2 linked regions of the Pontibacter akesuensis genome follow. The protein of the gene in region 2 interacts with the protein of the main gene of each other region in a pairwise test. Links are inferred from orthologs where the notes say so. Each region holds a gene or a part of one and is shown on either strand. Other genes may lie near its edges.

Evidence for each region. Proteins that work in one complex are often made in the same cells at the same time.
Region 1: the proteins of recJ (region 2) and A0W33_RS15115 interact in binary tests that used the Escherichia coli proteins (3 or more experiments, as listed by UniProt). The link is inferred for Pontibacter akesuensis from one-to-one orthologs.

Annotation. Positions count from the first base shown.
Region 1 is NZ_CP014766.1:3,577,745-3,585,118, reverse strand. The notes cover bases 2,725-5,827. They hold A0W33_RS15115 (type IA DNA topoisomerase), read left to right. Parts: upstream 2,725-3,106; coding sequence 3,107-5,548; downstream 5,549-5,827. Other genes in these bases: A0W33_RS15110 (hypothetical protein), read right to left, coding at 5,679-5,827; A0W33_RS15120 (metallophosphoesterase family protein), read right to left, coding at 2,725-2,805. Outside these bases: A0W33_RS15135 (YdcF family protein), read right to left, coding at 225-989; A0W33_RS15130 (DUF2905 domain-containing protein), read right to left, coding at 1,115-1,336; A0W33_RS15125 (hypothetical protein), read right to left, coding at 1,362-1,967; more of A0W33_RS15120, read right to left, coding at 1,978-2,724; more of A0W33_RS15110, read right to left, coding at 5,828-6,095; A0W33_RS15105 (SWFGD domain-containing protein), read left to right, coding at 6,600-7,374.
Region 2 is NZ_CP014766.1:2,069,684-2,076,890, forward strand. What follows is about bases 2,001-4,936. They hold recJ (single-stranded-DNA-specific exonuclease RecJ), read left to right. Parts: upstream 2,001-2,583; coding sequence 2,584-4,290; downstream 4,291-4,936. Other genes in these bases: A0W33_RS08740 (tetratricopeptide repeat protein), read left to right, coding at 2,001-2,149; A0W33_RS08750 (hypothetical protein), read right to left, coding at 4,338-4,889. In the rest of the region: A0W33_RS08735 (peptidylprolyl isomerase), read left to right, coding at 1-56; more of A0W33_RS08740, read left to right, coding at 332-2,000; A0W33_RS08755 (glycoside hydrolase family 25 protein), read right to left, coding at 4,990-5,796; lptB (LPS export ABC transporter ATP-binding protein), read left to right, coding at 5,993-6,724; A0W33_RS08765 (GH3 auxin-responsive promoter family protein), read left to right, coding at 6,840-7,207. UniProt on the Escherichia coli protein: Single-stranded-DNA-specific exonuclease.

The DNA of each region.
Region 1 (7,374 bases), 1.5 Mb from region 2 along the record:
GGTAAATGCTTCCGTATTGATAGCTTCTGCTAAGTATACCCCCTTCTCCCCAAGGGGCGAGGGGACTTTTACGCTTGTTGGAAATTCCCCTCCTCGGAGGGGCAGGGGTGGGTATACGGTAGCTGCTAAGTATAAACAGCTGTCCTATACTTCACCCAGCAAAAAAAACATTCCAGAATCAGCCCATTAGCAAATTAACACATTCCCAAACCAGTACATCATACTTAGCAATAGCCAAGGATCTTATACACCATGTATCCTGCTATTTCATGAATCAGGTGGTGCCAGCTTTCAAAGGAGATGGCGCTGGGAATAATGGTGTAGTCGGGTGTGTAAATGGGTGCTGAGGAGTAAAAGTCCGTTGGGTAAGCGTCAAACCTGATACCGGCTTTTTCGAAGCAGCCGGCAGCCCTGCGCATGTGGAAGGCTGAGGTAACCAACAGCACGCGCTGCCACTCGGGGTGGCGCTCTAGCAGTTCAGCCGTGAACAACGCATTCTCGCGCGTGTTAACTGCTCTGGTTTCTATCACGATATCTTCCTCCGGCACCTTCGCCATCAGCAGGATGCGCTTCAGTTGCTCGGCCTCAGGCACCATGTCGTCCATCAGAAAACCTTTGCCGCCGGTGATCAGGATTTTATCGACTTTTCCCAACCTGTAAAGCTGCAGCGTGTGCAGGAGGCGATCGGCTCCTTTTTTGGTGTGCACCCTATCGGTCAGTCCCGGATGGTACTCTGTTACGCCGGTTAACACCACCGCCACATCATAGGTACCCACTTCTCTTACAGGTGTTGGGGCAACCTCCCAGGCACGCCAGGCCAGGTTGCTGATAAATGGATTGCTAAAAACAACAAGTATGAGTACAGCGCCAACCATGCTAAGGCGCCGCCATTTAACCGACCTCAGGAAGAGCGCCAGGAAAAGCAGCAACAGCACCCAAACCAGGGGCATCAACAGGAAATCAAGGGTTTTGGAAAGAATAAAAAACATGGCTCAGTAGCTAAGCCAAAGCAGCACAGACACCGTTAAATACCGGTAAGATGAAGTGGTAGTGCAGGATTTATACTTTGGCGACACAAGTTAAGCAAGTGCTGGCAAAGTTTGAATCCTGCAGATTAAAAGAACTTGCGGAAGAGCCACAGCACCACTGAAAAAAGGATGCTTAGCAAAATCATACTTGTAATGGGGGCATAGAACCGCATGTTCTTCTTCTCTATGCGAATATCGCCTGGGAGGTGGCCGAACCAGCTGAACTTATCGCCTGCCAGCCATACCACCAGCCCGACCACTACAAGTATGACACCTAGTATAACAATGGTCTTCCCTATCGGCTGCATTTAAAATTTAGTCTTAATTCTATACTTAAAAGTTTGCCCGTGCCCCAAGCGCAAAGCTGATGATGTCCCAGGCTTTAAGTGTAGGGTCTTTTACGGCAGACGTTACAATCAAGTCGTAGGTGCCAACTTCTCCATAAAAGGTCAGTTCCCTGAACGTGTTACTGTTTCTGAGCGGATAATGCAGCTCAGAACCCAGGCCGCCTGTTAAACGCAGGCTGCTGGTCCACCAATAATAGTTCTTGGGGTAGGCTGAGTCCCAGGTGGTGGAGAACTGGTCCCGGAAATAGTAGCTGATGCCCAGGTTCATGCGTAGCGGCGTCAGGGTAAAATCATTGCCCAGTTCCACTCTGCGAATAGGTTTATAAATGCCTTTTAGTGTTAGCAGGTGCAGCACTTCCTCGGCATCAAGCTTTGGAACGAAACCATAGAGCAACTCTGCATTCACTTTATCTTTCTGGAAACTGTAGTTGGCCCCCAGCGACAAAAAACCCGTGTTCCCGGCAAACTGCAGCGTTACCGCATCCGGGGCATACCACTTTCTGGCATCCGCAGAGTCTGCTGCCATCTGGCCAATACCTACATAAGGGAGGGCGAGCAGACAAAGCAGCAGCAGGTGTATTTTTAATTTCATCGTGATTCGCTTAAAGAATAACCCGCTCGTAACTCACCCGGTTTCCAACAACCGTGAACACTACATACTCCAGGTCTTCGGTAGCGGCTGACTCCATATACGGTACCTGCTCCCCATACGGGTAGTGGTGTTTAAAGCTATGGTTGTGCCCGTGGATTGAGTATGAGGCGTTGTACTGCTTCAGCAGGTTGCTATACTTCTCAGCGTTATTCTCCCCAAACTCACCGTTGGTAGGGGGAATGTGCGAAATCACGAAGATGTGCTCGTAACCCGCAGCCGCTTGCAGTTCCTGCTCCAGCCACACCAGGTCCGGCGCCTCATCCTTAAACTCCAGCGCATTGGTGTTCAGCAAAATAAACCTGCTGTTGCCCACCCCGAAGCTCACGTCATAGTCGCCGTACATGGCGCTGAAAACCTCTTTGCCGTTGTTGATGGCATCATGGTTGCCCACCACCGCCACGTATGGCATTTTTAGGGTCTTGAAATCTTCATGCACCAGCTTGAACTCCTTGGTGAGGCCAAAATCAGTCAAGTCCCCCCCAATCAGCACAAAAGAGATGTCATCCAATGTGTTGATCTGCCTTACCAGCTTCTCGTTTTCCTGGTAAAACCCCTGTGGGTCTGAGGTGAGCACGAAGCGAAGGGTATCTGAAGGGGAAATGTTCAGCGCATTTATTTTATCGATGTTGCGCTTGTTGATGCCTTTCTCATCAGCACTAAGGCGCACTTCGTAAGGGCTGTATTCAAACTCTTCGCAGGCCTGCATAAAAAAGGCGCTGAAAAGCAGTACGACCGGCATCAAAGCAGCTCGGCCATACTTTATCACATTAGTAATCATATATCATTTGCTCAAGGTAATTACTTTGTTCTACAACCACTTTGCTCCTAATGTTGCAACGCAAGGTTTATAACATTAGGGATGAAACACTTAATTATAAAAATATAATTATTAGGCCTAAAGGTAAGTATAACTCTACAATAGCCTACACCCGGATTGTTGTATTTCCATATGCCCTCAACATCAGAAATGCTCTTTTGTTTTAAGTTTTGATTCTGCCAATCCCTTTATATTAAGTTCGCAGATCAGCCCTGAAATGATTAAATTTGTAGGCTGATTATACTCTTAAAAACCACGAAGCTTGAAAGTTTGCATTGCTGAAAAACCGAGTGTTGCCCGTGAGATTGCCCTGGTGCTTGGTGCCAAAGCCAGGAAAGAAGGCTACTTTGAAGGCAACGGCTATCAGGTAACCTGGACCTTCGGGCATTTCTGTACCCTGCGCGAACCCGACGATTACAAACCCGAGTGGAAGCGCTGGAGCATGTACGACCTGCCGATGCTGCCTGAGAAGTATGGCATTAAGCTGATGAAGGACAGCGGGGTGCAAAAGCAGTTCGGTATTATAAAAAAGCTGCTGGAGAATGCCGAGGAAGTAATAAACTGCGGTGACGCCGGGCAGGAAGGGGAAGTAATACAGCGCTGGGTGCTTACGGAGGCTAATTACCGTAAGCCTTTTAAACGCCTCTGGATTTCCTCGCTCACCGAGGATGCCATTCGGCAGGGCTTTGCCAAACTAAAGGATGGCTCGGAATTCGATCTGCTGTACCAGGCAGGTAAAAGCCGCGCCATCGGCGATTGGCTGCTGGGCCTGAACGCCACGCGCCTCTTTACGCTGAAGTATGCCAACGGCCGCCAGACGCTTTCCATAGGCAGGGTGCAGACGCCTACATTGGCCATGCTGGTGAACCGACATCACGAAATAGCCAATTTTGTGCCCCAGCCTTTCTGGGAGCTTAAAACCGTTTACCGCGACACAACCTTCTCGAGTACCAATGGGCGCTTCCAGAAAGAGGAAGAGGCGCAGAAAATAATGGATGCCATCCGGGAGGCGGAACTGACTATAACGGATGTGGAGACAAAGAAAGGCACCGAATCTCCGCCTAAGTTATTCGACCTGACCTCATTGCAGATTGAGTGCAACAACAAGTTAAGCCTTTCGGCAGACGAGACACTGAAAACGGTGCAGAGCCTGTACGAAAAAAAGGTAGTTTCCTACCCGCGTGTGGATACCACGTTTTTGCCCGATGATATCTACCCGAAGATTCCCGACATCCTGCAGGGGCTGAACCAGTACAGGCAGGAAGTAGCGCCGCTCTTAGAAAGTAAAATCCGGAAAACGAAGAAAGTCTTTAACAACAACAAAGTAACAGACCACCACGCCATCATCCCGACAGGCGCTGATGCAGGTAGCCTGTACGGGCGCGAAGCGGATGTGTACGATATCATCACGCGCCGTTTCCTGGCTGCCCTGTACCCGGATTGTATTGTGAGCAACACCACAGTGATGGCCGAGTCGGCTGGGTATGATTTCCGGGTGCGCGGCAAGCAGATTCTGGAGCCGGGCTGGCGCGTGCTGTACGGTGCGGAAGACATCAAAACCGAACCAACCACCAAGGACGGGAAAGAAGAGGACGAAGCTACCGGCGTTCTCCCCCACTTCGACAAAGGCGAACATGGCCCGCACGCCCCGCTGCTGGAGAAGAAAATGACGAACCCGCCCAAGGAGTATACAGAGGCCACCCTGCTTCGCGCCATGGAAACAGCCGGCAGGCAGGTGGAGGATGAGGAATTGAAGGACGCGCTGAAGGAGAACGGAATCGGCCGCCCCTCTACCCGTGCCGCCATCATCGAGACACTCTTTAAGCGCCAGTACATCCGCAAAGACAAGAAGAAAATCATTCCCACACAAATGGGCATCGACCTGATTGGCGTTATAAGAAACCAGACGCTGAAGTCGGCGGAGATGACGGGGCAGTGGGAGCGCAAGCTACGGCAAATAGAGGGCGGCGAGTTTAAAGCCGAGACGTTTCTGCAGGAACTGCAGGAGTTTGTGATGAGCCTGGTGCAGGAAGTGAAGTATGACCACGCCGCCACCGTAACAATGGAGCCGCAACCGGACGAAGCAAAGCCTGCACAAAAGCCTGCTAAAGCAGCTAAAAAGAACAGCGCTGCTGCACCTCCGACTCAGGGACTTGGCTCCTGCCCTGCCTGCAAAGAAGGCCACATTTTAAAGGGCTCCAAAGCCTATGGCTGCATCCGCTATAAAGAAGGCTGCCGCTTTCTGCTGCCCATCGAACAGCAGGGCAAGGAAATAACCGATAAGCAGGTGCAGGCCCTGCTGAGCAAAGGCAAAACGCCCACCATCAAAGGGTTTAAGGATGCGCAGGGTGAAAGCTATGATGCCATACTTACGCTGGATGCAAATAAGCAACTGGTGGTGGAGAAGGTGGAGAAGGTGGAGAAAACCGCCGAGAAAGATCCCTTTGCCCAGTGCCCCAGGTGCAAGCAGGGTAAGTTGCTCAAAGGCAACAGCGCCTATGGCTGCAGCCGGTTCAGGGAGGGCTGCAAATTCCTGGTGCCCTTTGAGATGGGCGGCAAACAACTGTCAGAAAAGCAAATTGCTGCGCTGGTACTGAAAGGTAAGACGCCAAAAATAAAGGGTTTTATCTCCCAAAAAACCGGTGAGCCTTTCGATGCCGCGCTTATACTTAATGAGCAGTGGCAGGTAGTGTACCAGTTTTAAGAAGCCATACTTAAAGGATTGGCTGCTGCTGAAGTATAAACCGGCTACGGATGAGGGGGAAAAAAGCTAAACTGAAAAGGCTGCTGTGGATGATACCACAGCAGCCTTTTCAGTTATAAAAGCGTTCGTTCTAATTTGCAGGAGCCTGAATGATTACCGGAACCTCCTGAACAGTCTGGTTGGTGCGGTAGTCGGTTGCGGTGATAATGAGGTTGTAGCGACCGGGCTTAACTCCCTGGACACTTACTACCGAGTCAAACTCCACCACGTTTTTATCCGGGGTGGTTGAGAAGCTGATCAGTGTATTCTGCTCCTCCTCCTGCGACTGCAGCACAATATCAAGATCCTTTACTTTGTCTTTATCAACGGCGGAGATATTGACGAGCAGCCCCTGCGCCACATTAATAGCTTGGTTGCTGCTTGGGCTATTTACTACGACACTAGGTTTTGAGCCATCAGGTTGCATGTTTCCATCCTCAAAGATATCCTCACACGCAGTAAGCATGCCTACTGCTGCCAGAGCGGCTAGCATTGTTTTTAATCTCATATGAAAAATATGGCTAAAATGTGATGTACTGTTAACGACGGGTAAACAGCTGAATTGCACTTTAAATTTCCTTCTCCACAAAGAAAAACCATCAAAAGCAATGCACCAGTTTGAACCTTATAAATATATTGCTATTTAAGGCTCATATCAAAAGCGAGATACATAGCACCAAACAGAGGCAAAAAGCACCGTAATACAAGTTGTAAAATAGGTTCACAGCCCTTATATACCTACCCTGCTAATTAACTCTTAAGTAGCCAAACAATCTTAAAGTACTATAAAGGCTGGCACTTTATACTTGTAAAATATTTTATGCATTGCACCACTAGTAAAGAGCTTTTAGCCGCTAAAGCATTGGGTGGGTTGCTGTGTTACTTTTGAACAGTGCAAAGAGGAAGATTATAACATATATGCCAGGAAGACGTAAAAATAACTAGCCCCGGTTTTATAATTGGGACTAGCAAATACGATGAAAATAAGATCTTTAAATTAAAACCGACAACTATGAGAAGCTATGAAAACTCGGGCTACAACCCGTTTAATGACAACGAAACAACCAGAACGAGAGGATCAGCCAGAAACTATTATTCCGGCGATATGGATTTAACAGACCGCCACCGCACAAGCTATGGCAGTTCAAGTGCAAGTGGCTACGGAAACCGTAACTCAGGCATGGGATCAGGTATAGACGCTTATTCAAGCTCTGGAACCGGCCGCACAACCGGCTCATTTTATGATTCACCACGCAGTAGTGGCTCAAGCTACGGTCGCTCAGATTATGGCTCGTCTGATAACTATGGTTCCAGCAACCGCTATGGCTCCAACAGAGACAATGACAACGACCGCAGTTTCTGGGATAAAGCAGAAAATAAAGTATCCTCGTGGTTTAACGACGATGACAACGATAACCGCAGAAGAAGCGGCATGAGCAACCGCGACAGCTACTCAAGCTATGACTCTGACCGCAACTCGGGCAGAAACAGCTACGGTAGCGGCACTTACAACAGTGGGTCTAGCTACAGCGGAAACTATGGCTCCGGCACTTATGGCACGGGCTATACTACCAGCAATTACGGCACAGACTATGACCGCGACCGTAATGGATCTGACTATGGCAGAAGCTCTAACTACGGATCAGGTTCTAACTATGGCTCGTCTAACTACGGATCAAGCAACTATGGCTCTGGAAACAGAGACAGAATGGGCTACAGAAGCGACAGCAGCTATGGTTCCAGCAACAACAACTATGGCTCTAGCAACCGTTATGGCTCTGATTATG
Region 2 (7,207 bases):
TCGAGGCCATCAAAGAGAAATCAGAAATCGTGGATAACCGCGTACGCTTCTTCTAAGCTACCCGCGCATCCTATACTTCAAGAGCCACTCCCCGCAAGGAGTGGCTCTTTTATTTGTGTGCAAAGCAAGTATGATAAGTTTGAGGAGCTTTAACGGTCATTAACCACCAGCCATCGCTATACTTCACAAACCAAAGTATGGGAACGGGCGGGACAAGTATAAGCAACCACCAAACCAAAAACAGACTGCGAAATCCAAACTGATTTGGTATATTAATAGTTAAGGAAGAAGGACATACCAAGGCACAAAGCCGAAGCGTTTTAAAGAAGCTATGCGGAAGAACATATTATACACGTTGGTGCTGGCACTGCTGGTGCTGTTTGCGGCTCCTATGGCCACGGCACAGCAGCAGGACCTGAGGCTGGCACGCCAGTACTTCAGCCAGGGCGATTATGCCAAGGCAGAGGCCCTGTACAGCAAGATGATCAGCAACGAGCAGTTGTTCCACATGGTGTACCCCGATTACCTGAAGACCCTGCTAGCCCAGCGCAATTACAAGGAAGCGGAGAAGCTGGTAAAGAAAACGATAAAGCAGAACCCCGGCAACCTGGCCTATGAGGTAGATATGGGGCTGGTATTACAGGCTGCAGGCGACAAAGCCGCGGCAGAGAAGCAGTTCAATAAGCTACTGGAAGGTGTGAAGCCGGAGGAGGTGATCGTATTGGCCAGCGTGTTCATGCAAAACGACCTCTTCGACTACGCTGAGAAAGCCTACTTGCGTGGGCGCCAGGTCAGCAACGATCCTTTTGCCTACAGCCAGCCCCTGATTGCACTGTACTCTTACCGCCAGAAAACAGACAAACTGATACCTGAGGTGCTAAACCTGCTGCAGCAGAATGAGAGCGAGCTGGGCTATGTGCAAAGCCGCCTGCAGAACGCGCTGCAAGACGAGAAGAACCTGGACCTGATGGAGACGGAGCTTTTAAAACGGGTGCAGCAGCAGCCCGATAAGGTTGCTTTCAACGAGATGCTCATCTGGCTGTACATCCAGCGCAAAGATTTCTACGGCGCACTCATGCAGGCCCGGGCGGTAGACAAACGTACGCGCAGCGGCGGTACCCGTGTAATGGATTTAGGTGCCATCAGCCTGAAAAACGATGATTATGAAGGTGCCATAGAAGCTTATGAATACATGGTGCAGGAGTACCCACAGGGGCCATACTACTTGGTGGCAAGGCAACGGCTGATAAACGCGCGTGAGCGGCAGGTGCAGAATACGTTTCCGGTGAGCAAGGAAAAGATACAGGCGCTGATCGCCGATTACGAGGCACTGCTGGCGGAGATTGGGCGCCGCCCTGAAACGGTGGAAGTGCTGCAGCACATGGCCGGGCTCCATGCCTTTTACCTGGATGATAAAGAGAAAGCGACTGCCCTGCTGCAGGAAGCCATTGCCATGCCGCGCGCTGATCCAAACATGGTAGCGGAAAGCAAACTTACCCTGGGTGATATTTACCTGCTGAAGGGGGAGCCGTGGGAGAGCACGCTGCTGTACGCACAGGTGGAAAAATCACACAAGGAAACGCCGATTGGGCATGAGGCGAAGCTGCGTAATGCCCGGCTGAACTACTATAAAGGCGATTTTGAGCTGGCGCAGGCGCACCTGGATATACTGAAGCTGGCTACCAGCCGCGAGATTGCCAACGATGCCATGGACCTTAGCCTGCTAATCACCGACAATACCGGATTGGATACCTCAACAGTAGCCATGGAGGAGTATGCAGCCATTGATTTGCTCATTTTCCAGAACAAGCTACAGGAGGCACACACAGCGCTGGACGGGATGCTGCAAAAGTACCCGGGACACAGCCTTACCGATGAAATATACTTTCAGAAGGCAACGCTGTACGAGCGATCGGGAGAGTTTGCGAAGGCAGTAGAGAGCCTGCAGAAGATAACAGGCAATCCGCAGTACGACATCCTAAGCGATGACGCGCTGTACCGCATGGCCTTTATACTGGAAGAGAACCTGGGGGAGAAGGACAAGGCGCAGCAGCTCTACAACGAACTGCTGGTGAAGCACCAGGGCAGCATTTACGCAGCAGAGGCCCGTAAACGGTTCCGCAAGCTGCGGGGAGACAAGCTGAATTAGCGCTTCGCGGAATTAGAAATTAGAAGTTATGAATTAGAAATGATTAGCTGAAGGGTTCCAGCATTGTTTTTAGTGATACAACAACCGAAATACTACCTTGGTTGAGCACACAACACGGGCGCCATACTTGATAGCAGATGGCGCGATGCAAAAGTACTGTGTCCTGTGTCTTTATACTTGCGTCTAAAATACTTAGCTAAAGAAGACAAAAAGCAGCAGTATAAAGAGCAGAAAAAAACCATACATGACTAAGTCAAGGGAGTAGTTTCCATACTTTTCGAAAAGCTCTCGTAATCGTTTCATTCCTCATCCTGTTGTACGGCACAAAAGTACGAAATTAAGCGCGAAGGAGTGAAGTGTTCCGGGGCAGGCAAACATAATCCTCCCGAATTAGCTACCTTTGCAGGCAAGACCAGAAGTGTACAGAAGAGCATATGGAGAAAAGGTGGGTTATCAGCCAGGAAGCGCCAGCAGAAACTGTAGAACAGCTAGCAGAGCAGCTTAAAGTAAGCACCACGCTTACGAGTATACTTTGCCAGCGCGGTGTCTGCACCTACGACGAAGCCAAGCACTTTTTCCGTCCTTCCCTGCAAGACCTGCACGACCCCTTCCTGATGAAGGACATGGACCGGGCCGTCGACCGCCTGAACGAGGCGCTGCACCGCAACGAGAAAATCCTGGTGTACGGCGATTATGACGTAGACGGCACCACCTCGGTGGCGCTGATGTACGGCTTCCTGCGCAACTATACTTCCAATATCGATTTCTACATCCCGGACAGGTACAAAGAAGGCTACGGCGTGTCGCAGCAGGGCATGGACTGGGCGGCCGAACAGAAGGTTACCCTCATCATCAGCCTGGACTGCGGCATTAAATCAGCTGACAAAGTAGCCTATGCCGCCAGCCTCGGCATCGACTTTATCATCTGCGACCACCACCTGCCCGACGATGACGTGCCACAGGCCGTAGCCGTGCTGGACCCCAAGCGCGTAGATTGCCCTTATCCGTACAAAGAGCTCTCAGGTTGCGGCGTGGGCTTTAAGCTGCTGCAGGCCTTCTGTATGCAGAATGATATTGACCAGAGCGAAGCGCTGAAGTTTCTCGATTTGCTGGTGGTAAGTATAGCCGCCGATATTGTGCCCATCACCGGTGAGAACCGTATTCTGGCCTATCAGGGGTTGCAGCACCTCAACGGCCCGCAGGCCATGCGCCCGGGATTGGATGCGTTGAAAGACCTTGCTGATCTGAAAGGGGAGATGGACATTACCAGCATTGTGTTTGGGTTTGCGCCGCGCATCAACGCTGCCGGCCGTATGGGCGATGCCAAGAACTCCGTGCGCATGCTGCTTGCCCAAACCAAGGAAGAGGCGCACCGAATGGCTGGCATCATCAATGAGTCGAACAAAGAGCGCCGCAGCAAAGACACCAACATTACCAAAGAGGCGCTGCAGATGATTCAGGAGGATGATTTCCTGAAGAGTGCCAATTCCACGGTGCTGTTCAACGAGAACTGGCACAAGGGCGTGATCGGTATTGTGGCCTCGCGCTGCATCGAGCATTACTACCGCCCCACCATCATCCTGACGCAATCCAACGGTATGGCTTCGGGCTCTGCCAGGTCGGTGCACGGTTTTAACGTGCACAACGCCATAGAGAGCTGCTCTGACCTGCTGGAGCAGTTTGGCGGCCACATGTATGCCGCAGGCCTTACGCTGCCTGTAGCGAACGTGCAGGCCTTTCGGGAGCGCTTTGAGCAGGTGGTGGCAGAGACGATCACCCCAGAGCAGAAAATCCCGCAGATAAGCATAGATGCCCCGCTGCAGCTGAGGCAGATCACACGCAACTTCTACAACATTATTCGGCAGATGGAGCCCTTCGGCCCTGGCAACATGCGGCCTGTGTTTGTATCGGAGGGCGTGATGGATGCTGGCAACGCAAAGATTGTGGGCGATACGCACCTCAAACTGCGCCTGACCCAGGACGGCTTCACCTATATCGACGCCATTGGTTTTGGCCTGGCCGATCACTTCGACGCTATTTCCTCTGGCCGGCCGTTTGATGTGTGCTATACTATTGAAGAAAACATCTACAGGGGCATCATCAACCTGCAACTCCACCTCAAGGACATCCGAACAAAATAAAAAAGGCTCCCGTTAAGGAGCCTTTTTTGGTACGTACTAGGTGTTGTTCAGGCTGACACCGGAGCACTTGCGTTTGCAAGTAATTCCTCCTGGCTAATCTGCCTGAAAGACAACTTGTAGCCTTGGTAGAGGGCAATGCCATAGAAAAGGGCATCCATCGGAGAGAAGGTCTCTGCCATGATTTCCGGAAGCAGGCTGTAGTCCAGTGCCAGCAGCGTTTCCACGTACCCCATATTGAGCTCCTGCGCAATAAAGCCCGTTGTGCTGAGAAAGTTGCCCAGCACGCAACCGAACAGGGCCAGTACTGCACCCAGAACGCCGAAGACCTTATCAATGCCCTGCCCCATGGTGCGGATGGCATAGCCTACCAGGAAACCAACGGCCACCGCCATGTATCCGATCTGGTAACCGGTGGCGACGGTAACAGCGGCCCAGGCCACGCCTCCGACAGCCGCTGCCAGTAGTCCGGCTGCCAAGCCTTTGATCAGGTGCTGTTCCATACTTAATTTGTGCAGGTACAGGTCCAGCAATTGCTGATCCAGAACGGGAGCGGCAGGCTCCACAACCTCCTCTGCAGGGAGTGGTAAAGGTGTTTCCATAACTTGTTTTTATAGGTGAAAAATGAAAGCGCGCGGAATGACCAAGCTATCAGGAAGTAGCTATGGCCTGTGTTTGAAACAAGAAGTATAAGTATAAAAACTATGGCAGCGGCTGTCGGTGCTTCAACTGCCCCAACGGACTAGCCAGGTCAGAGGTGGCCGTGAACTGCGGCAGGCACAGAGAGCTTAACTGGTCCACATCGCCCACAAAAAAGTTAATGTCAACGGCCGCATTGATGCCCGAGATGGAGCCCCTGTCGGTGTACTGCCAGAACATCCAGCTGTCGGTGTGGTGAATATCGGGCTTGTTGTCGCTGTAGCGGGCAATCCAGAAATGGTAGTCGGTGAAGTGGCCCTGCAGGTAGCGGCGGTAGTAGTTCTGGCTGGTATAGATGATCGGGCGCACGCCATAGTGCGCGGTTACAGCCTCCAGCCAAACTTTGATATCCTTCCGCATCTGGTCGGCGCTTACTTTCGGGTCTGATACCTCGATGTCCAGTACAGGGGGCAAGTCGCCGGGTTCCAGCGTAACCGTGCTGGTGAACAGCTTTATCTGGTCCTGCACAGGCGCCTCTGGCTTGTAAAAATGGTAGGCCCCGCGCTTAATGCCGTGGCGCTTGGTTTCCTCCCAGTTCCGGGCGAAGTATGGGTCCAGGCGGAAATCGCCCTGCGTGGCCTTCACAAACGCAAACGTCACCTCCGACTCGCTAACCATAGCCCAGTTCACCTCTTTTTGCCACCTCGATACATCAATGCCACGCAAAGCGGTGGTGCTGGTGGCGGCGGTTTTTGTATTATCGTTGTTTGTATCTATGCTGCCAGCGGCTGCGCCAAACATGGTGGTGTAAAGCAGCAGACCGGAAAAAGCAAGCTTCTGGAAAGCTGAAAGCAGTAAGGTAAACGTCATGGGCCAAAGTTGTAGAATGAAGCGTGTTACAAAATAGGGATTAAAACAGCATCAGTCAAGAGCTATGCCACAGGGTTATAAACTTTATTGTAGAAAGATAATAGAATTTTTCTAATACCGAAGGATTGGCCGCATCGGAAAGCCATGCATCATACACCCGTTGCAGGATGGTGGCTTTATGTGTAATTTAGCAACGATGATACTGAGAGCCGAAAACCTGATAAAGAAGTATAAATCGCGCACAGTGGTAAACGACGTGAGCGTGGAGGTAAACCAGGGCGAAATAGTGGGGTTGCTGGGGCCAAACGGCGCCGGTAAAACCACCTCGTTCTACATGATCGTGGGGCTCGTGAAGCCGAACCAGGGAAAGATATTTCTGGACAAAGAGGATATTACCAACCTGCCCATGTACAAGCGCGCCACTCGCGGGGTGGGTTACCTGGCGCAGGAGGCATCGGTTTTCCGGCAGCTAACGGTGGAGGAAAATATTCTGGCCGTGCTGGAGATGACCAATATGCCCAGGAAAGCGCAGCATGAGAAGGTGGAGGAACTGCTGGAGGAGTTCTCGCTGACGCACGTACGCAAGAACAAGGGCATCGTCCTTTCTGGCGGCGAGCGCCGGCGCACCGAGATTGCGCGCGCCCTGGCCGTAGACCCTAAGTTCGTGCTGCTGGATGAGCCCTTTGCGGGTGTGGACCCTATTGCCGTGGAGGAAATCCAGACCATTGTGGCGAAGCTGAAGAATAAGAACATTGGAATCCTGATCACCGACCACAACGTAAATGAAACACTTTCCATCACGGACCGCGCCTATCTTCTGTTTGAAGGCAAAATTCTGAAAGCCGGATCAGCCGAGGAATTGGCCGCCGACGAACAGGTACGCCGGGTGTACCTGGGCAAGCACTTTGAACTGAAGCGGAAAGTGTAAATTGGGTTGCTGATCGTTCATCTCGTATGCCACAGCATGAATGTGAGAATCCGCCAAACACTCAATAATTAATAACCGACACTTGGAAATAATCAACTCAATTATAACGTGGGTAATGAAGAAACGGATCCATGACATCGATCTGTTTCGGAAGTACCCGCACGATGTGCAGCTTGAGCTGTTTCAGAACCTGCTGGATAAGGCGAAGAACACCGAGTGGGGCAAGCAGTACGGCTACGGCGACGGCCTGAGTGTGCGGGAGTTTCAGGAGCGGGTGCCTATCAGCACCTACGAAGACTTGTACCCATACTTTGAGCGGGTGATGAAGGGCGAGCAAAACCTGCTGTGGCCCACTAAAATTGAGTGGTTCTCTAAATCATCCGGCACAACCAACGCACGCAGCAAGTTCATACCGGTAAGTCCGGAGTCGCTGGAGGATTGCCATTACAAAGGCGGCAAGGACATGCTTTCCATTTATGTGAA